One region of the Nocardiopsis sp. NPDC006938 genome, then DNA from elsewhere that is predicted to be linked to it. Evidence: riboswitches for the same ligand, from Rfam matches in the RefSeq annotation. Region 1 holds a riboswitch; the other holds the start of a gene.
What was found. A riboswitch is a leader RNA that binds a small molecule or an ion and turns the genes downstream of it on or off. The one in region 1 is predicted to bind S-adenosylmethionine.
Positions count from the first base shown of each region.

Region 2: another riboswitch for S-adenosylmethionine. It lies ahead of thrC (threonine synthase); the one in region 1 lies ahead of ACFYL4_RS00680 (aminotransferase class V-fold PLP-dependent enzyme).

Region 1 is NZ_JBIAGA010000001.1:146,082-156,432, reverse strand. Features, by position in the region: gene ACFYL4_RS00710 (RelA/SpoT family protein) at 1-373, shown strand, start outside; gene ACFYL4_RS00705 (GNAT family N-acetyltransferase) at 483-1,400, shown strand; gene ACFYL4_RS00700 (nitroreductase/quinone reductase family protein) at 1,466-1,933, opposite strand; gene ACFYL4_RS00695 (acyl-CoA dehydrogenase family protein) at 2,013-3,206, opposite strand; gene ACFYL4_RS00690 (CaiB/BaiF CoA transferase family protein) at 3,266-4,546, opposite strand; gene ACFYL4_RS00685 (DUF3870 domain-containing protein) at 4,553-4,963, opposite strand; SAM riboswitch class IV at 5,181-5,295, shown strand; gene ACFYL4_RS00680 (aminotransferase class V-fold PLP-dependent enzyme) at 5,356-6,744, shown strand; gene ACFYL4_RS00675 (SAM-dependent methyltransferase) at 7,034-7,708, shown strand; gene ACFYL4_RS00670 (DinB family protein) at 7,699-8,268, shown strand; gene ACFYL4_RS00665 (primosomal protein N') at 8,499-10,351, opposite strand, start outside.
Region 2 is NZ_JBIAGA010000003.1:314,330-324,680, reverse strand. Features, by position in the region: gene zwf (glucose-6-phosphate dehydrogenase) at 1-1,333, shown strand, start outside; gene groL (chaperonin GroEL) at 1,444-3,075, opposite strand; gene ACFYL4_RS06930 (ABC transporter permease) at 3,422-4,237, opposite strand; gene ACFYL4_RS06925 (ATP-binding cassette domain-containing protein) at 4,234-5,205, opposite strand; gene ACFYL4_RS06920 (PadR family transcriptional regulator) at 5,347-5,952, opposite strand; gene ACFYL4_RS06915 (ubiquitin-like small modifier protein 1) at 6,049-6,327, opposite strand; gene thrC (threonine synthase) at 6,392-7,651, opposite strand; SAM riboswitch class I at 7,665-7,805, opposite strand; gene ACFYL4_RS06905 (trehalose-6-phosphate synthase) at 8,093-9,541, shown strand; gene ACFYL4_RS06900 (GrpB family protein) at 9,788-10,351, opposite strand, start outside.

The sequences.
Region 1 (10,351 bases):
GCCCGGCGACGAGATCGTCGGGTTCGTGACCCGGGGCAACGGGGTCTCGGTGCACCGCGCTGACTGCGTCAACGCCGCCAGCCTGGACCGCGAGCGCATGGTGGACGTGGAGTGGCGTCCCACCGAGGACTCCATGTTCCTGGTGGCGCTGCACGTGGAGGCCCTGGACCGCTCTCGGCTGCTGTCCGACATCACCCGGGTGCTCTCCGACCAGCACGTCAACATCCTGTCCGCGACGGTGCAGACCAGCCGGGACCGGGTGGCGCAGAGCCGCTTCACCTTCGAGATGGCCGACCCCACCCACCTGGGCAGCGTGCTGCGCGCGGTGCGCGGAGTGGACGGGGTCTACGACGTCTTCCGCGTCCGCAACTGACCGGCCTCCCCGAGCGGGCCGACCGGGCCCGAAAACCGGTGGATGCGGTGCGGTTCCCGGCGCTAGCGTGTGCGCCTGGCACCGCACCGACGGAAGGCAGCCCCCCATCATGCTCGACATCCGCCCGTTCCTGTCCCGGGACGCGCGTCCCCTGGAGGAGCTGGCCCGGCGCCTGTGGCCCGCGGCCCCGCACCCGGGCGGGCTCGGCTGGCAGCTGGCCATCGAGGACTTCACCGCCGACAACACCATCGTGGCCGAACGCGACGGCGCTCTGGCCGGTTGGGCCGTCGTCGAGGGCCCCAACGTCCTTCAGCGCCTGGCGACGATCTCGCTCGTGGGCGCCTCCGACGACCCCGGCGCCGGGGCCGCCCTGCTGGAGCGCGTCCTGGAGCGGACCGGCGACGCCGCCCTGGAGCTCCTGGTGTTCGAGGGCGACCCCGTGCTCCGCGACCTGGCCGAGGCCGCCGGGTTCACCCTCGGCGACGCCAACGTCTTCGGCGAGTGGATGGGCCGCGCCGCCACAGAGGAGGAGATCCGCCTGCCCGACGGCTACCTGATCCGCCCCGTGCGCGAGGGCGAGGAGGACGCCCGGGTGGAGTGCCACCGCGCCGCCTGGAAGCCCTCCGACCTGCCCTGGCCCGGACGCGAGTTCGACCCCGCGCTGAACAGCCGGTTCAGCCGCGAACGCTACGACAACACCCGCGCCTCCCTGCTGTACGACCCCGAACTCGACCTGGTAGTGGAGGCCCCGGACGGTTCACTGGCCGCCTGCTGCGTGGTGTGGTGGGACGCCGAGAACCGCTGCTCGGAGATCGAACCCCTCGGGGTGGTGCCCGCGCACCGGCGCCGGGGCCTGGCCGTCGCGCTCGCCCTCACCGCGTGCGCCCTGACCGCCAGGCGCGGCGGGGACCGGGTCTACATCAACACCACCCCCAACGAGTCCTACCCCACCCCGGCCCGGACCTACGCCACCGTCGACTACGCGGTGGCCGACCGGGGCACGGCCCTGACCCGCCCCGCGCGCTGACCCGCGACGGAGCCCCGGCCCCCGACCAGGGGAACCGGGGCTCCGTGCGCCTCACCGGCGCGGGGCTACAGCCGGATCGTCGTGGACCGCACGATCCGAAAGACCGGGTGCCGGTCGGCCTCGGCCTCGAACGCCTCCTCCGGCGCCTCCGGAGGGGCGTCGAAATACGGTCCCACCACCGCGGAACGCGGGTGGTCCAGGTACTCCTTGAGCACCGGCGCCGCCTCGCCCGGGCCCAGCTCCACCACGCTCACCAGCTCGATCCAGCCGCCCTGGCGCAGGGTCGCGAAACCGTCCTTGCGGAGGTTGCGCACCCAGTCGACCTCCCCGTACGGGGAGACCAGGTAGCGGCCGCTCTCACTGTCCAGGACGATGAGCGGGATGGTGCGCAGGAAGCCGGAGGTGCGCCCACGCGTGGTGAGCAGGTGCAGCTCGGGCGGGCAGGCCCCGTACTTGACGAACCCGCTGACGAAGGCGTTGGCGGTGCGCCGCAGTTTCGTCATCTCGAACCGCTTCGTCGGTTCGTTCACCATCTTCGGCAACTCCCTCGTTCGGATGTTCCCATTGTGAGGGTTGCCGGCCGCCGATGGCACCCGGGCGAACCGGCCCGTCCTAGCGGAACGCCGAGACGCCGGTCACGGACTGACCGATGCTCAGCGCGTGGATCTCCTCGGTGCCCTCGTAGGTGGCCACCGTCTCCAGGTTCACCATGTGCCGCATCACGGGGTACTCCAGGGTGATCCCGTTCGCACCGTGGATGCCGCGCGCCGTCCGCGCCACCCGCTGGGCCGCCGCGACGTTGGCGAACTTGCCGAAGCTCACGTGGTTGTGGTGGCAGTTCCCCTCGTCCTTGAGCCGTCCGATCCGCAGCGCCGTCATCCCGGCGTGGTTGACGTCCACGACCATGTCGGCGAGCTTGCGCTGGGTGAGCTGGAACCCGCCGATCGGCCTGCCGAACTGCTCACGCGTGCGCGCGTAGTCCAGGGACGCCTCGTAGCAGGCGCGGGCCGCGCCCGCCACGCCCCACACGATCCCGTAGCGGGCCTCGTTCAGACAGGACAGCGGAGAGCCGAGCCCCCGGGACCCGGGCATGACGGCGTCGGTGGGCAGGCGCACGTCCTCCAGGACCAGCTCGGAGGTGATCGAGGCGCGCAGCGACAGCTTCTTGTGGATGACGTTGGCCGAGAACCCGGGGGTGTCGGTGGGCACCACGAAGCCGCGGATGCCGTCGTCGGTGGCGGCCCACACCACGGCGACGTCGGCGACCGAACCGTTGGTGATCCACATCTTGGTGCCGTTCAGGACCCAGTCGGAGCCGTCGCGGCGGGCCCGGGTGCGCATGGAGCCCGGGTCGGACCCGGAGTCGGGCTCGGTCAGGCCGAAGCAGCCGATGGCGTCACCGGCCGCCATCCTCGGCAGCCACTCGTTCTTCTGCTCCTCCGAACCGAACTTGTGGATCGCGGCCATGGCCAGCGAGCCCTGCACGGACACGAAGCTGCGCAGACCCGAGTCCACCGCCTCCAGCTCCCGGCAGGCCAGGCCGTAGGAGACCGCGCTGGACCCGCCGCACCCGTACCCGTCCAGGTGCATACCGAGCACGCCCAGGTCGCCGAAGGCCTTGGCCAGGCCGCGCGGGTCGGGCAGGGTCCCGGCCTCGAACCAGTCGGCGACCTGCGGCAGGAGTTCCCGGGAGGAGAACTCCCGGACGGCGTCGCGGATGTCGCGCTCGGTGTCGGAGAGTTCGGCGTCCACCGCCAGGAAGTCGAGGGGGTCGGGGGCGGCGGCCTTGCGCTGGGAGTCGCTCATGGTGGGTGTCCCTTCGTGGTGCTGTGTGTACGGGGTCGGTGCCGGGGCGCGGGCCCGGCTCAGCCGACGTCGGTCTGCTGGACGGCGCCGCGTGCGAGCAGCGCCGTGACGTGGTCCGGGTCCAGGCCGAGTTCGGCCAGGACCTGCGTGGAGTGCTGCCCGAGCAGAGGAGGGGCGGTCATGGGGACGGGAGTGCGTTCCATCCGGAAGCCCGCCCGCACCTGTTCCAGGGGGCCCGCGGTGGGGTGCTCCACCGTGCGCAGGACGTCGTCGCCCCTGGCGTCGGCGGTGCGCAGGGCGTCCAGCACGCCCCGGACCCGCCCGGCGGGGACCCCGGCCTCGACCAGGACTCCCATCCAGTGTTCGGCGGGCCGCTCCCGCAGGGTGGCCGACAGCTCCCCGACCAGTTCGTCGCGGTGCGCCACCCGTTGCGGGTTGGTGGCGTACCTGGGGTCCCGCCCCAGGTCGGGGCGGTCGAGAGCGGTGCACAGGCGCTGGTACAGGGCGTCGTTCCCGGCGGCGATCACCACCTCCGCGTCCCGGGTCGGGAACACCTGGTAGGGGACGATGGTCGTGTGAGCGTTGCCGACCCGCGCCGGTTCGGTGCCGGTCACCAGCGCCTGCTGGGCGAGGTTGACCAGGCTGGACAGCGTCGAGTTCACCAGTGAGACGCTGATGTTCTCGCCCCGACCGGTCTGCCGGGCCCTCATGAGCGCGCCGAGGATGCCCACGGCGGCGTTGAGGCCGGTCAGGACGTCGGTGAGCGCCACCCCCACCTTGCTGGCCGGACCGTCGGCGGGGCCGGTGGTCGCCATCAGCCCGCTCTCCGCCTGCACGACGATGTCGAAGCCCGGTCGTGTCGAGGGCTCGTGCTCGGGCCCGAACCCGCTCACCGAGCAGTACACGACCGCCGGGTTGAGGGTGCTGATCCGCTCGTAGCCCAGACCCAGCCGGTCGATCACCCCGGGCCGGAAGTTCTGGATGACCACGTCCGAGGCCGCGCACAGCTCCCGGACGGCGGTCAGGCCCTCGGGGTCCTTCAGGTCCACGGCCAGGCTGCGCTTGTTCCGGTTCACGGACAGGAAGTAGGCGGCCTCACCGGGGGAGTGGTCCGCACGGTGCTCCTCGGTGGGTTCCGCGTAGGGAGGGCCCCAGGAGCGGGTGTCGTCGCCGCGGCCGGGCTGCTCCACCTTGACCACCTCCGCGCCCATGTCCGCGAGGAGCATGGTGGCGTAGGGCCCGGCGAGTACCCGGGACAGGTCGGCGACGCGCACCCCGGCCAGGGGGAGCGGCGCGCCATCCCCGGAGCCGGGGGCGGGCTGGGGGCCGTTCTCGTTCATGGGGGGTCACTCCTCGCCGTCGGGACGGACGGTGCCGTCCGGTTCCACGGAGCCGCCGGGCAGCTGGTCGCCGTCCCGGAGCTGGTAGTAGGTCTCCAGGCAGCGGCGCAGGGCGGTGGTGAGCGCGGCGCCGGACTGGCCCGCGTAGCGCGTCTGGACCCGCCGGACGATCTCCGCGATGTCCTCGGTCACCGAGGCGCCCTCGACCAGGGCGCGGAAGAAGTCCCGGGCCAGGTCGGTCAGCAGGGTGGTGTCCGCGGCCACGATCCGGCCGTCCGCGGAGTCCACCGCGAGCACGACACCGAGCCGCTGGTACTGGGAGTGGCTCGCCACCGAGTCGGGAAGACGGGCGTAGCCGGAGATGAGCACAACCCTGGGGTTGCGGAGAAGCTGCTGAACACGGTCGTCGCCGTACAACGGAAGATGCACCTCTTGTCTGCGGGCACGCGAAAACTCCAACGGACTGGAGTCTCGCGTCTGAAGGGCGGCCGGGGGAAACCGGACACCCGCGACGTGAGGGCAGTTCTCGATCAGTATGGCCCAGCCGGGACCTCCGGTGTCAAGGCGGGGGTGGTCCAGAGCACACGGACACGCGGATGCGCGCCTCGGGAACCCTGTGTTACATTTCGGCACAGGTCACGAGTACCAGCGACAAGCCCCGGCTAGCTGGTCGGCAACCCTCCTTCCGCGGTGGGGTGCCCCGGGTGAGGACCAGGTCCCGACACGACCGTGTCAGACAAGCGCGGACCCCTGAGGAGCGGCCGTCATCGGCCACCCCGTGGGTCCCCCGACCCACGAAGAGGTGCCCCATGACCACCGTCATCCCGTTCGACTCCACCCGCTCCAGCCGTTCCGCCGCTCGCGCGGCGGCCCGTGGCGCCGAGGCCCGCACCGGCTGCTCGATCGTCGCCGCGCAGGACGGGGTCCCCCTGGTCACCGGTGAGCGCGTCGACTACGCCAACTTCGACTACGCCGCCAGCGCCCCCTGCCTGACCAGCGTTGCCGAGGCGCTCGCCACCGCCCTGCCGTACTACGCCAGCGTCCACCGGGGCGCCGGACACCACTCGCAGGTGAGCACCGACGCCTACGAGCGGGCCCGCCGCAGCGTCTCCCGGTTCCTGGGCGTGCGCACCGAGGCCGACGAGCACGGTTCCGCCGACGCCGTCGTGTTCGTGCGCGGTACCACCGACGCGGTCAACCTGCTGGCCCGCGCCGCCCCCGAGGGCTGCACCGTGGTGGTCTTCGCCTCCGAGCACCACGCGAGCCTGCTCCCCTGGGAGCACCCGGCGTCGCGCGCGGGCGAGGTGGTCCGGCTGCCGCTTCCCGCCTCGCCCGAGGCCGCCGTCACCTCGGCCCGAGCCGCGCTCGCCGCGGCCCCCGAGGGTCCCCGGCTGCTGTGCGTCACCGCCGCCTCCAACGTCACCGGCGAGATCTGGCCGGTGGAGGAACTGGTCGAGGCGGCCCACGCCGAGGGGGCCCGTGTGGTCGTGGACGCCGCCCAGTACGTGCCGCACCTGCCCTTCAGCCTCTCCGGAACCGGTGCCGACTACGTGGCGCTGTCCGGACACAAGCTCTACGCGCCCTTCGGCTCGGGCGTGCTCGCGGGTCGCGCCGACTGGTTGGGCGAGGCCGCGCCCTACCTCGCGGGCGGGGGAGCGACCCGCCGGGTGACCGAGCACGACGTGAAGTGGAACGACCTGCCCGCTCGGCACGAGGCGGGCAGCCCCAACGTGCTGGGGGCCGTGGCCCTGGCGGCGGCCTGCGACACCTTCACGACCGAGGCGCTTTCCCTCCAGCACATCCGGGAGGCGGCCCTGCTGGAGAGGCTGCGCGCGGGGCTGGACGAGATCGCGGGCGTGCACGAGCTGTCCCTGTGGGACGCCGAGCACCCCCGGGTCGGCATCGTGTCGTTCGTGGTCGACGGACTGCCCGCCGACCTGCTGGCGGCGGCGCTGTCGGCCGAGTACGGGATCGGGGTACGCGACGGCCTCTTCTGCGCCCACCCGCTCACCACCCACCTGCTCCCCGAGGGCCACGACCAGGCCGTGCGCGCGAGCCTGGGCGTGGGCACCACCGAGGAGCACGTGGACCGGCTGGTCGGGGCGGTCGCCGACCTCGTGGCGCGGGGCCCGCGCTGGGAGTACGCCGACTGCGACGGCCGACTCGCCCCCGTTCCGGACCCCCGCAACGTCCTCTGACGCGTCCGCCCGTGTCCGGTGTGTCGTGAATGAGGTGTTTCGGGACCTCGTACCCAAGGGGCCATGCGACGCATGAACCCACATACGACGCACTAGGCCACATTTCACGCCGGGGTGTGCCGGGGATCACGTTCCCAGGCGGTACTATCGGGCCCTGACGGTGGGGCGCGCCGTCGCCGGACCCGACCGGTCCGCACCGGCACCGCGTCCCGCCTCCCGCGAGCGAACCGGCTGGGGGAGCGTGATCGTGACGGACGTCCGAGGACCCAAGGCAGGGCCCCTCACGGCCGTGTTCCGAACCACCGAGCCCCCGCGCGTGCCCGAGCAGCCCTCCCGGGTGGTCAGCCTCGGCGCGCGCGGCTGCCCACCGCCCGACCCCGCCGAGACGGAACGGGTCCGTCTCCACCAGGCCTTCCTCGGCCGCGTCGTCGACTACCTCTGCGCCGACGCCCGCGTACGCCAGTTCGTCGACTGGGGGTGTCCGGTGCCCGGAACCGCCGAACGGGTCCGCGGTGCCCACGCCGACGCCACCGTCGTCCACCTGGCCCCGACCGGGACCGCCGGTGTCCTGGCCGCCCCCGCGCGCAACAGCGCCGTCCTGGCAGGGGAGACCACCGGCGGGGCCGACGCCGCGCTCCGGCGCCTGCACGGCAGCGGCCTGGTCGACTTCGACCAGCCGGTCGCCGTGCTGATGACCCGACCTCACACCGAACAGGACCCGCCCAGGGGCCTGGACACCCTGCACTCGATGATGCGCGGCGGCGGATACGTCGCCCTCACCTCCACGGCCCCCCGCGTCGTCGCCGAACGCGCCTTCGCCCCCTTCCTCCCGGTCGAACCGGGGGTCGCCGACCTCACCTGGTGGCCCTACCCGGATGATGACGTGTCCGACCCCGGGTGCGGGACCCTGGGCGGGCTGGGCCGCGTGCCCGGGCGAGGAGGGGGACAGCCGCGATGGCGCTGAACTGGAACGCCGAGATCCTGGCCCAGATACAGTTCTACTGGGACTTCTCCCTGTGGCCTCGGCTGGAGGGGCTGACCGACGCCGAGTTCCACTGGGAGCCGGTCCCGGACTGCTGGACCGTGCGCCAGCTGCCGGACGGCCGCCACGCCCCGGACGGCTCCTACCCCGAGCCCGATCCGCCGCCGGTCACCACCATCGCCTGGCGCCTGGGGCACATCGTGGTGGACGTGCTGGAGGCCCGGATCAACTGGCACTTCGGCGACCGCACCGCCAACCGCGACACCATCGACTGGCCCTCCACCGCGGCCGAGGCCCGACAGCGTCTGCGCAGGGCCTACCTCACGTGGGTCGCGCACGTCCAGGAGCTCGACGACGACGCGCTGGCCGCGCCCGTGGGCGGGGCGGAGGCGCCCCAGTGGGCCGACTTCCCCCTGGTCGTGCTCCTGCTGCACCTCAACCGCGAGTTCATCCACCACGGTGCCGAGGTCGCCCTCCTGCGCGACCTCTACCGAGCCCGCTACGGGCAGGCGCCCGACACCGGGCCCGCGCCGGTCACCTAGGGCCTGTTGTGTGGATCATTCCGCCCGCCCGTCGCCCTCCACCACCCTCAAGGGACGCCTGGCGGCGCGGTGTTCTCACGGTGCCAGGCTGCCTCTCGCTGCGCCGATGGAGCTCGGACAGCCAAACCCGGGCTGACCGTCGCTCATCGTCTTGCGAGAGATGGCCTGGCGGCCGCTCGCGGTGCTGGCGGCTCCGCCGCCAGAAGGCGAAAGCATCCACAAAACACACCCTAGAGCACCTGTAGCGGGTCCACCCGCACCTGCACCAGGTGCTCGTCCCGGCGCGCGCTGCGCGCTGACGCGGCCGCCTTCAGCGCCCGGGACAGCTCGCCCACCGCGCCGCGCGGCACCCGCAGCAGCGCCCGCTCGGTCACCCCGCCGTCGTCTCCGGTCCGCGTGTCCACCGGAACCGGTCCCAGTACCTCGGCGGACTCCGGCAACCGGATCTGGTCCAGCAGCTCCCGCACGTGCTCAGGGGCGCCGGTGATCGAGGCCATCGACACCGCCGGGGGAAACCCCAGCCCGCGCCGCTCCGCGAGCTCGCGCTCCGCGAACCCGGCCGGGTCCCAGCGCACGAGCGACTGCACCACCGGCACGGACGCGTCGGCCGCCACCACCACGGTGCCGCCCGGCCGCACGAGCGCGGCGGCGTTCAGCCAGCGGCGCAGCGCCTCCTCAGAGGCGCGCAGGTCGGGACGGTTGAGCAGCGCCCAGCCGTCCAACAACACGGCCGCGGCGTATCCGCCGTCCGGAACCACCGGCTCGGCACCCGGGGTGGACACCACCAGCGACGGCTTGTTCGGCACCTGGGCCAGGACCTCGTCCCGACCGGAGGTGCGCACGGTCAGCGAGGGGAAGGCCCGGCCCAGCTCCTCGGCGGTCCTGCGATCGCCGACCACCACGGCGCGCATACGGGGCGAGCCGCACTCGGAGCAGGTCCACCGTCCGGCCACCCGACCGCACCACCCGCAGGAGGGGACGGCGTGCGCGTCACGGATCGCCAGCGGCCCGCGACAGGCCTCGCAGCGCGCCGGTTCACGGCAGCCGGCGCAGGCCAGGGCGTTGAGATAGCCCCGGCGCGGTACCTGGAACAGCACCGGACCCTCGCGGGCGCCCTCACGCGCCGCCTTGAGTGCCAGGCTCGGCAACCGCGCGGTGCGCGCGGCCTCGTCCCGGGCCAGCTCGTGGTCGTCCCCGGCGGGCCGGATCACCGGAGCCCGCCCGCGCAGCGTCGCCCGGTCGGCCACGAGCGGCTGCGCCCAGCCCGACTCCACCAGCAGCTGGGTGTCGGTGGAGCGGGTGTGTCCGCCGAAGAGCGCCCCGGCTCCCGACATGTGCGCGCGCATCGCCAGGACGGTGCGGGCGTGCGGATAGGGCGCGCTCTGGTCCACATGGACGTCGTCGCCGTCGTCCCACAGCACCACCAGCCCCAGGTCGCGCACGGGAGCCAACAGGGCCAGACGCGAGCCCACCACCACCCGGGTCCGCCCGTGCAGCACCGAGAGCCAGCGCCGGTAGCGCGGCGTGGGGCCCAGGTCGGCGGGCAGGGCGGCGTGGCGCCCCTCACCCAGGCGGCGGGTCAGCGCGGCGTCCACGGCCCGCACGTCGCGGCTGTTGGGGAGCACGATCACGGTGCCGCGACCGGCGTCCAGCGCGGCCTCGGCCGCCACGGCGATCGCGTCGTCCCACCCCGGCCCGGGCAGGGCGTTCCAGACCGCGCGGGCCGCACGCCCCTCGCGCAGGGCGGCCACGAACCCCGGCCCGTCCGGATAGTCCGCCCAGGGGCCGGGGCCCGTGTCGGCGTCCTCCCGCTCCGGGGGGTCGGGCGGCTCCGGCGGCTCCTCTCGTTCCACCCTGATCCTGCGCGGCGGTATCGCCAGCTTGGCGACCTCGTTGAGGGTGCCCGCGTAGCGGTCGGCCACGGCCCGGGCGAGTTCCAGGACCTCGGGGGAGAGCACCGGCTCGGCGGAGACCACCGAGTCCAGGTACAACAGCTGGCCGCCGAAGTCGGACGTCTCCACCCGCTCGGCGATCAGCCCCGACAGCAGGCGCCCGTGGAACCACACCTTCACCCGGCAGCCCG
Region 2 (10,351 bases), on a different contig from region 1:
CACCCGGGAGGAGCCCCGCACCCGGATCGTGGGGGTGGCCCGCTGCGACTGGGACACCGAGACCCTGCGGCGCCGCACCCGCGAGGCCGTCACCGAGCACCTCGCCGAGACGGACTCCGAGCGCGGCACCACCGTCGACGAGGCGGCCCTGCGCTCCCTCACGGACCGGATGACCCTGGTCGCCGGTGACCTCAACGACCCCGGCACCTACGCGGACCTGGCCGCCCTCCTCCCCGAGGGTTCGCACACCGCCCACTACCTCGCGGTACCACCCGCCCTGTTCACGACGGTCGCCCGCTCGCTCGCGGAGGCGGGGCTGCACCGCGACAGCCGTCTGGTCGTGGAGAAGCCCTTCGGGCACGACCTCGCCTCGGCCCGCGAACTCCACCGGGCGCTCCTGGACTGCTTTCCCTCGGAGAGCCTGTACCTGGTCGACCACTTCCTCGGAGAGGAACCGATCCGCGGACTTCCGGTGACCCGGTTCGGCAACACCCTGTTGGAGCCCGTGTGGAACCGGACGTACGTGGACAACGTGCAGATCACCATGGCCGAGGACTTCGGGGTGGACGACCGGGGCTCCTTCTACGACGCCGCCGGGGCGGTCCGGGACGTGTTCCAGAACCACCTCCTCCAACTGTTCGCCCTGCTCACCATGGACGCCCCGGTGACCACGGGCGCCGTCGCGCTCAAGGACGAGAAGCTGCGTCTGCTGCGGGCCGTGCGCACCCTCGAACCGGCCGACGCCGTCCGGGGCCGCTACGACGGCTACCTGGACACGGAGGGGGTGCGGCCCGACTCCACCTCGGAGACCTTCTTCGCGCTGCGCATGTGGGTGGACAACCGCCGCTGGTCGGGGGTGCCGTTCTACGTGCGCTCGGGCAAGAACATGCCGCTCACCGCGTGGGAGGTGGTGGCCGAGCTCCGGCGCCCCGCACCCGTCCTCTACCCGGGCCCTGCCAACCTGGTCCGGTTCCAGCTGGAGCCGTGGTCCGGGGTGACCTTCGAGATGCTGCTCAACGAACCCGGGGCCGAGGGCGACTCGGCGGCCCGACTGGTGCTCGGCGCCGACGTGGAGCGCCAGTTGGGGCGGGGTCACGAGGCCTACGACCACGTGCTGCGCGACGCCGTGGCGGGCGACCCCGAGCGGTTCGTGAGCTTCGACGTGGTCGAGGAGTCGTGGCGGATCGTGGACCCGCTCCTGCGCGACACGGCGCGGCCCGAGCCCTATCCCCGGGGCTCCTACGGGCCGGAGTCGGCGCGGGTCCTTCCCGGTGACCGGGGCTGGCATCCTCTGGCCGACGCGATCCGGCCCCAGGGCGCGGCCGGGGAGTGACCCGGGACGAGCGAAACCGGGCGGCCCTGGTGGGGCCGCCCGGTCGTCGCGGGCGAGGTCGCGTATCGACCTCAGGCGCCTACGGGCTCGCGCCCGGTGTCACGGACCTGCTAGAAGTCCATGCCGCCCATGCCACCGGTCGGGTCGCCGGCGGGAGCCGCGGCCTTCTCCGGCTTGTCGGCGATGACGGCCTCGGTGGTCAGGAACAGACCAGCGATGGACGACGCGTTCTGCAGGGCGGAACGGGTGACCTTGGTCGGGTCGATGACGCCGTCCTTGAACAGGTCGGTGTACTCGCCGCTGGCGGCGTTCAGGCCGAACCCGGGCTCCAGGTTCTTGACCTTGTCCGCCACGACGCCGCCTTCGAGACCGGCGTTGACCGCGATCTGCTTGAGCGGCTCGGCGATGGCGCGACGCACGATGTCGGCGCCGATGGCCTCGTCACCGTCGAGGTCCAGCTTCTCGAACGCGGGGACGCTGGCCTGGAGCAGCGCGACGCCGCCACCGGGCAGGATGCCCTCCTCGACCGCGGCCTTGGCGTTGCGAACGGCGTCCTCGATGCGGTGCTTGCGCTCCTTGAGCTCCACCTCGGTGGCGGCACCGGCCTTGATGACGGCCACGCCGCCGGCCAGGCGCGCGAGACGCTCCTGGAGCTTCTCGCGGTCGTAGTCGGAGTCGGTGCGCTCGATCTCGTTGCGGATCTCGTTCACGCGACCGGCGATGGCGGTGGCGTCACCGGCACCGTCGACGATGGTGGTCTCGTCCTTGGTGACGACGATCTTGCGGGCGCGGCCGAGCAGGTCGAGCTCGGTGTTCTCGAGCTTGAGGCCGACCTCCTCGGTGATGACCTGACCGCCGGTCAGCACGGCGATGTCGCCGAGCTGGGCCTTGCGGCGGTCACCGAAGCCCGGGGCCTTGACGGCGACGGACTTGAAGGTGCCGCGGATCTTGTTGACCACGAGGGTCTGGAGGGCGCCGTCGGCGACGTCCTCGGCGATGACCATCAGCGGACGGCCGGACTGGAGGACCTTCTCGACAACGGGCAGGAACTCGTTGTTGTTGGAGATCTTCGAGTTGACGATGAGGATGTAGGGGTCCTCGAGGACCGTCTCCATGCGCTCGAGGTCGGTGGCGAAGTAGGGCGAGATGTAGCCCTTGTCGAAGCGCATGCCCTCGGCGAGCTCCAGCTCGAGCCCGAAGGTCTGCCCCTCCTCGACGGTGATGACGCCTTCCTTGCCGACCTTGTCCATCGCCTCGGCGATGGTCTCGCCGATCTGGGTGTCACCAGCGGAGATGGAGGCGGTGGAGGCGATCTGCTCCTTGGTCTCGACGTCCTTCGAGAGGTTGCCGAGCTCCTCGTTGATGCGGGCCACGGCGGCCTCGATGCCGCGCTTGAGGCCGATCGGGTTGGCGCCGGCGGCGACGTTGCGCAGACCCTCGCGCACGAGCGCCTGGGCCAGGACGGTGGCGGTGGTCGTACCGTCACCGGCGACGTCGTCCGTCTTCTTGGCGACCTCCTTGACCAGCTCGGCCCCGATCTTCTCCCACGGGTCCTCGAGCTCGATCTCCTTGGCGATGGAGACACCGTCGTTGGTGATCGTGGGGGCGCCCCACTTCTTCTCCAGGACGACGTTGCGACCCTTCGGGCCGAGCGTGACCTTGACGGCGTCCGCGAGCTGGTTCATGCCGCGCTCGAGGCCGCGACGGGCCTCCTCGTCGAACGCGATCAGTTTGGCTGCCATTGAGTTCTGTCCTCCCGTAACCGGGCTGATACGCGATGGGACGAGGCGTGCGCCCGCGACGGACGACCGCTTCCGCTCCGGCAACCCTGCTGCCGGAGGTCCGCGATCTCGCAGCCTCGATCCGGTTAGCACTCGGTGAAGGTGAGTGCTAACCACTCCCTTTTTTAGCACTCGACCCTGGAGAGTGCAAACGATGTGGTCACGATTTCGACGATCGGAGAAACCACACTGACCAGGCGAAACATCCCCCGACGTGCGGGTTTGAGCGCTCGGCGAACAGAGGACGGACCCCCGGAGGAACCGGTGGCCGGGCGGTCACCGGCCCGATGACCAGGGGTCCGCCCGTTCAGCCGTTGAGGCGGCGCATCGAGCGTGCGCCCACAGCCATCGCTACGCACGCCAGTCCGAGCGCCATCGCCCAACCGAGCAGGACCGTGCCGTCCCACGGACCGCCGTCGAAGAGCACCCGGGCGGCGTCCACCACATGCGCCACCGGGTTGAACCGCGACAGCGTGTACAGCCACCCCGGGGCCAGCTCCATCGGCAGGAGCAGACCCGAGAGGAGCATGAGGGGCACCATCACGGTCTGGACGATCGGGGCGAACACGTAGGTGTGCTTGGCGACCATCGCGGCCAGGTACGACAGTGTGGCCAGCCCGATCCCCAGCACGGCGAGCAGGGCGAATCCCGCGAGTGCGCCGGGCACGGTGGTTCGGAATCCGAACGGCAGCACCAGCACGAGGATGAGCGCCATCTGGACCAGCATGGTCGCGAGATCGCCCAGGACCCGGCCGAGCAGGAGCGCCACCCGGCTGACCGGGGTGACCAGCATCCGCTCGAATTCGCCCGAGGACAGCTCCGGCAACAGGCCGAACCCGGCGAACCCGGCGGTGAAGAGGGCCAGCATCACCAACAGGCCGGGCACGAACCACTGCCACGGGTTCTCGCCCTCGGCCCCCGCCAGCCCGGTGAGCAGTGGCGCGAACAGCACCAGGTACAGCAGTGGCTGGAGCATTCCGAAGACGATCATGAACGGCCGCCCCAGGACGGGTCGCGCCTGGCGCGCGAGGACGGTCCCGGTGTCGCGCAGCACCCCCGCGAATCCTCCGGCCGCCCGTGTGGGCGCATCGGGCACGGTCGCGGTCCGGTCGACGGCGGTCACTGGTCCTCCTCGCGCAGACTGCGGCCGGTCAGGGTCAGGAACACGTCGTCCAGGGTGGGCCGCTGCACCTGGACGGCACGCACGTCGAGGCCCGCGGCGTCGAGGGCGCGCAGAAGTTCGGGGAGCACCGCGTCTCCGTGTTCCACCCTGAACCGCACCTCGTGTTGGGCCCCGGGTCCGTCATGGACCCCGGCGTCGCCGTTCGGGGCGATCCGCTCGGCCACGCCCACGGCCGCGCGGGCCTGGTCCTCGTCGGCGAGGGCGAGCCCGACCAGGTCGCCGGAGACGCGCCCCTTGAGTTCCTCCGGCGTGCCGTCGGCGATCACGCGGCCGTGGTCGATGACCAGGACCCGTTCTGCCGCGGAGTCGGCCTCGTCCAGGTAGTGGGTGGTGAGCACGATCGTCGTGCCGAACTCCGCGCGCAGCCGTGCGACGTGTTCCCACAGGTTGGCCCGGCTGTGGGGGTCCAGACCCGCGGAGGGTTCGTCCAGGAAGAGCAGATCTGGGTGGTGGACCAGGCCCATGGCGATGTCGAGTCGGCGCCGTTGACCGCCGGAGAGGTTGGCGACCTCGCGCCCGGCGGCGGGGGTGAGGTCGAGCATCTCCAGCAGGGCGTCCGAGCGACGTCCCGCGGCGCGGCGGTCCAGGCCGTACAGGAGGCCCTGGGTGCGGAGGTCGTCGCGGACCCGCTGGTCCTCCCCGGCGCCGTGGCCCTGCCCGACGAACCCGATCCGGCGGCGCACCTCGGCGGGTTCGGCGCGCACGTCGCGCCCGGCGACGGTGGCGCTCCCGGACGTGGGTTCGAGAAGCGTGGTGAGCATGCGCAGGGTGGTGGATTTACCCGCGCCGTTGGGTCCGAGGAGCGCGACGGCCTCCCCCTCGGCCACCTCGATGTCGACGCCGCGCACGGCTTCGACGGTCTCCTTGCCGATCCGGAAGTGCCGGGTCAGCTCCTGTGTGCGGATCATCGAGCCCTCCGTATTAAAACTTGAATACGGGGACATGATGCACCACACCGAAGGGATGTTCAAGTTTGAATACGTGGGCGTGGGTCCCAGAAGGGGACCCGGTGCGGGGCAGCGCCGCGGCGGGCGAGGGTCTCGGGCAGCTCAGACCGGGAGCGGTCCCGGCTGCCGGGGACCGTCGTCAGGTCCGTCGTCGGCCATGACGTACCTCCCCGTCTCAAGGGAGGAGATCAGCTGCCGGGTCCATGCCGTGCCCGAGTCGAGCGAGTACGACCAGAACCGGAACAGCTCGCGCACGTGTGGGGGCTTGCCCCACTCGGAGTCGGGCAGGTCCATCGACGCGCGCAGCTCGGCCTCGTCCTCCTCCAACCGTGCCAACCTCTGCCGCAACAGGCCGATCGCCTCAGCGCGGGTCAGCGCGATCATCAGGGTGACACCGGCGCACAGCAGGGCCTCGTCCTCGGTCGAACTCAGCGCCTTGCGCAGGAGCCGGTGGAACTCGGCCTCACCGTCCTCGGTGACCTCGTAGGAGGTCCGGCCGGACGCCTCCCCCTCGGCCACGAACTCACGGAGCTTGCCCTGTTCGGAGAGTTTGCGCAGAGCGTGGTAGAGGGACCCCCACTTCACGTTGGCCCACTCCTCGACACCCCACCCCATGAGTTCACGGCCCACCCGGTACCCGTGCGCCCGCCCGTGAATGCGCACCACACCGAGCACCAACAACCGCGTCGCCGACATCGCCACCCTCATCCCCGGAAGAGTCCTCCTCCCAGGTTACGAGGGGACGGGCACACGGACGGGGCGGGCGCCCTCCGGCGCCCGCCCCGTCCGTGTGGTGCCTCGGGGTCAGCAGCCCCCGGCGACGGCCGGGATGATCGAGATCTGCTGGCCGTCCCGGACCTCGGTCTGGAGGCCCTGGTCGAAGCGGACGTCCTCGTCACCGACGTAGACGTTGACGAAGCGGCGGACCTTGCCGTTGTCGTCGAGCACGCGGGCGCGGATGCCCGGGTGGTTGGCCTCCAGGTCGTCGAGGACCTCGGCCAGGGTGCCGCCCTCGGCGGTCACCTCCGACACGTCGTTGGTGTAGGTGCGCAGGATGGTGGGCACGCGGACGCTGACGCTCATGGTGTTCGTACTCCTGGGACGTGGGTGCTGCGCGGGGTGGTGGGTGCGGGCGCGGGCCCGGGGATCAGGCCAGGCCCTCGGCCTTGAAGGCCTCCAGGGACGGCTTGATCGTGGCGGTGACGCCCGAGTCGACGGCGTTGAGGGTCTTGAGCCCGTCACCCGTGTTGACGATGACCGTCTCCGCCTCGGGGTCGAGCGTGCCCTCGCGCACCAGCTTGCGCAGGACTCCGGTGGTCACGCCGCCTGCGGTCTCCGCGAAGATGCCCTCCGTGCGGGCCAGCAGCTTGATGGCGTCGACGATCTCGTCGTCGCCGACGTGCTCGATCGAACCGCCGGTGCGGGTGGCGATGTCCAGCACGTACGGGCCGTCGGCGGGGTTGCCGATCGCCAGCGACTTGGCGATCGTGTCCGGCTTGACCGGCTGGATGACGTCGTGCCCCTCGGCCCACGCGCGGGCGACCGGCGAGCAACCGGTGGCCTGCGCCCCGAACACCTTGTACGGGCGGTCCTCGACCAGGCCGACCCGGATCAGCTCCTGGAAGCCCTTGTCGATCTTGGTGAGCTGGGAGCCGGACGCGATCGGGATGACGATCTGCTCGGGCAGGCGCCAGCCGAGCTGCTCGGCGATCTCGTAGGCCAGCGTCTTGGAGCCCTCGGCGTAGTAGGGCCGCAGGTTGACGTTGGTGAAGCCCCAGCTCTCCCCGGCCTCGTCGCCGATGAGCTCGGAGCAGAAGCGGTTGACGTCGTCGTAGTTGCCGTCGATGGCCACGACCTTCCCGCCGTACACGGCGGCCATCACGACCTTGCCCTCCTCCAGACCGGCGGGGATGAACACGCACGAGTCGAACCCGGCGCGCGCGGCGGCGGCGCCCACCGCACCGGCGAGGTTGCCGGTGGAGGAGCACGAGAGCGTGGTGAAGCCGAAGGTGCGGGCGGCCTCGACGGCGATCGCGACGACCCGGTCCTTGAAGGAGTGCGTGGGGTTGGCCGAGTCGTCCTTGACGTACAGGGAGCGCAGGCCGAGTTCGGCGGCGAGGCGGTCGGCCCTGACGAGGGGGGTGAGGCCGGGGTTCATGTTGGGCAGGTCGGCCACGTTGTCGGGGACCGGGAGGAGGGAGCGGTAGCGCCAGATGTTCTTGGGGCCGCTCTCGATCTGCTCGCGGGTGACGGTCCCGAAGTCGTAGGCGATCTCCAGGGGGCCGAAGCAGAACTGGCAGGCGAAGATCGGCGAGAGTTCGTAGCGCTCCCCGCACTCCCGACAGGACAGCGCGGTTCCCGGGCCGAAGGCGCGGACGGAGGTGGGTTCGGCGGCGGCAATCGCCATGGCGAGGCGTCTCCCCTCATCTTTCCTGGTGGCCACCTTGACCCCAGGCCGGAGTTGGCACCTGTCTCGACGGGACGCGGTGATCGCGGTTCCACATGTCGAGATGGTTGCCGGGGCTTCGCAGGGCCGGTCCCTCCACCCCTCTGGATGAGCAATATGAAGTTGTGGCGGTTCTCCTTCGAGAACGCACCGTCACTGTAACCGAGGATGCGACCCGTTTTCCACGCCGGGTGATCCGGATTACACAACTCCTCCCACATGGTGAGACGGAAGTGTCCGCCAGGGGCGGGAAGCCGGTGCGTTCCGGGGGTGCGAACGGCGGCTCCTCCACGGGTGTGACGGTGTCCACCGTTGCCCCCGAGGGGGTTTGGGGTCACCGGCTCCAGGCGAGACCTAGGGGGAGCGTGAACCACGACCCATCCTTCGTCGAGAGGACGACCAGTGGACAAGGCCGAGATCCTCATCGCCTCCAACAGGGGGCCGGTCTCCTTCTCCACCGCCGACGACGGCTCCCTGGAGCACCGTCGGGGCGGGGGCGGCCTGGTCTCGGGAATGATCTCCGTGGCCTCCGAGATCGACGGGCTCTGGGTGTGCGCCGCCCTGTCCGACGCCGACCGCCGGGCGGCCGCCGAGGCACCCGGGGCCCGACTGGACCGCGCGCACGACCTCGACGGCATGCGCGTCCACATGCTGGAACTCCCTGAGACGACCTTCTCCGGCGCCTACACCGGGGTGGCCAACTCGACCCTGTGGTTCGTGCAGCACCTGCTCTACGACACCCCGAACTCGCCCTCCTTCGGCTCGGAGTTCCGACGCCTGTGGGAGGACTACACCGCCTACAACAACGCCTTCGCCGAGGCCCTCGTGGGCGGCGCCGCCGAGAACGCGCGCGTGGCCGTGCAGGACTACCACCTGGCGCTGGTGCCGCGCATCCTGCGGGCACGCCGCCCCGACCTGCGCATCGCGCACTTCTCGCACACGCCCTGGGCCCCGCCGGAGTACTTCCGCATGCTGCCCGACCAGGTGGCCCGGGAACTGCTGGAGGGGATGCTCGGCGCCGACCGGCTGGGGTTCCACAGCCCGCGGTGGGCGAACGCGTTCCTGCGCTGCTGCGCCGAGGTCCTGCGCGCCGACGTCGACCTCGAACGGGGCACCGTGGAGCACGGCGGCCGGGTCGTCCAGGTGGGCGTGCACGCGCTGGGCGCCGACGAGACCGGCCTGCGGGAGAGCGCGTCCGATCCCGCCGTGGCCGACCGCAGGCGGACTCTGGGCGAGGCGGTGGGCGACACCCGGCTCATCGTCCGGGTCGACCGCACCGAGCTCTCCAAGAACATCGTGCGCGGGTTGGAGGCGTACCGCGAGCTGCTCACGGCGCACCCGGAGTGGCGCGGCCGCGTCACCCACCTGGCCTTCGCCTACCCCAGCCGGGGCGACGTACCCGAGTACCGGGAGTACACCGACGCGGTGCTGCGGACCGCGAGGGAGATCAACGAGGAGTTCGCGACGCCGGAGTGGACCCCGCTGGTGCTGGAGGTCAACGACGACTACCCGCGATCGCTGGCGTCGTTCCAGATCGCGGACGTGCTCCTGGTGAACCCGATCCGGGACGGCATGAACCTGGTCGCCAAGGAGGGCCCGGTCCTGTCCGAGCGGGACTCGGTCCTGGTGCTCTCACGTGAGGCGGGCGCGGCGGACGAGCTGGGTGCGGACGCCCTGCTGGTCAACCCCTACGACACGGTGGAGACCGCGGAGGCGCTGCACCGGGCGCTGTCGATGCCCGCTCCGGAACGCAAGGAGCGCCGGGAGCGGCTGGCCGAGGCGGCCGTGGCGCTGCCTCCGCGCCGGTGGTTCCAGGAGCAGCTGCGGTCCCTGCGCGTGGGCGGCGCCTGAGCAGGCGGGGACGCCGGGGGCACCCGTGCCCGGGACGGGACGACGCGCCCTGACGGAACCGGGCCGGGCCCCGAAGCGGATCGGTGCCCGGCACCGCCCCGGTGGGTTCAGGACCGGTCGGGCGGTGGTCATCGGTCAGGACGTGGTCGCGGGGGACGGGCCGCCGGTCGGCGCGCCGTGTCCACGCCGTCCGGCGGTGTCGGGTCGGCACCGCCGGGGCTCACGCGGGCGCGCCCGGGGCGGGTCTCAGCCCTGGCCCGGGGTTCGCGCGCGCCATGCCTCGGCCTCGGCCAGGAGCTCCGTGACGATGTCGGACTTGGCGTCGGCGTAGTCCTGGATGCGCTTCCAGGTGAGCTCGGACAGCTCGCGTTTGACGGCGGTGTAGCGTTCGCGCGCCCCGGCGTCCGCCGCGAGGTAGTCGCGGAAGAGCCGCATCCGGTCGACCTCCTCGCACCCCGCGCCGAACACGTGGAGGTTGAGGTTGACGTTGGGCCCCTTGAGCACCCGGTGCTCGAACCAGTCGGGTTCCGCGATGACCAGCGCGTACCCGACCCTCTCCAGGTCGGGGAGGTAGGCGGACTCGTCGGCGGAGTCGGCGACCGTCATGACCAGGTCCACGCACGGTTTGGCGGCCAGGCCGGGCACCGAGGTGGAGCCGACGTGTTCCAGGGTCAGTACGCGGTCGCCGAGGGCTCCCCGGATGCGGGACTCCTCCTGGCGGAACAGGTAGGGCCACTTCGGGTCGGGGTCGGAGAGGCGCACGCGACCGTTGACCAGATTGCGTGCCATCGGGTCGGACACGACCCGCTT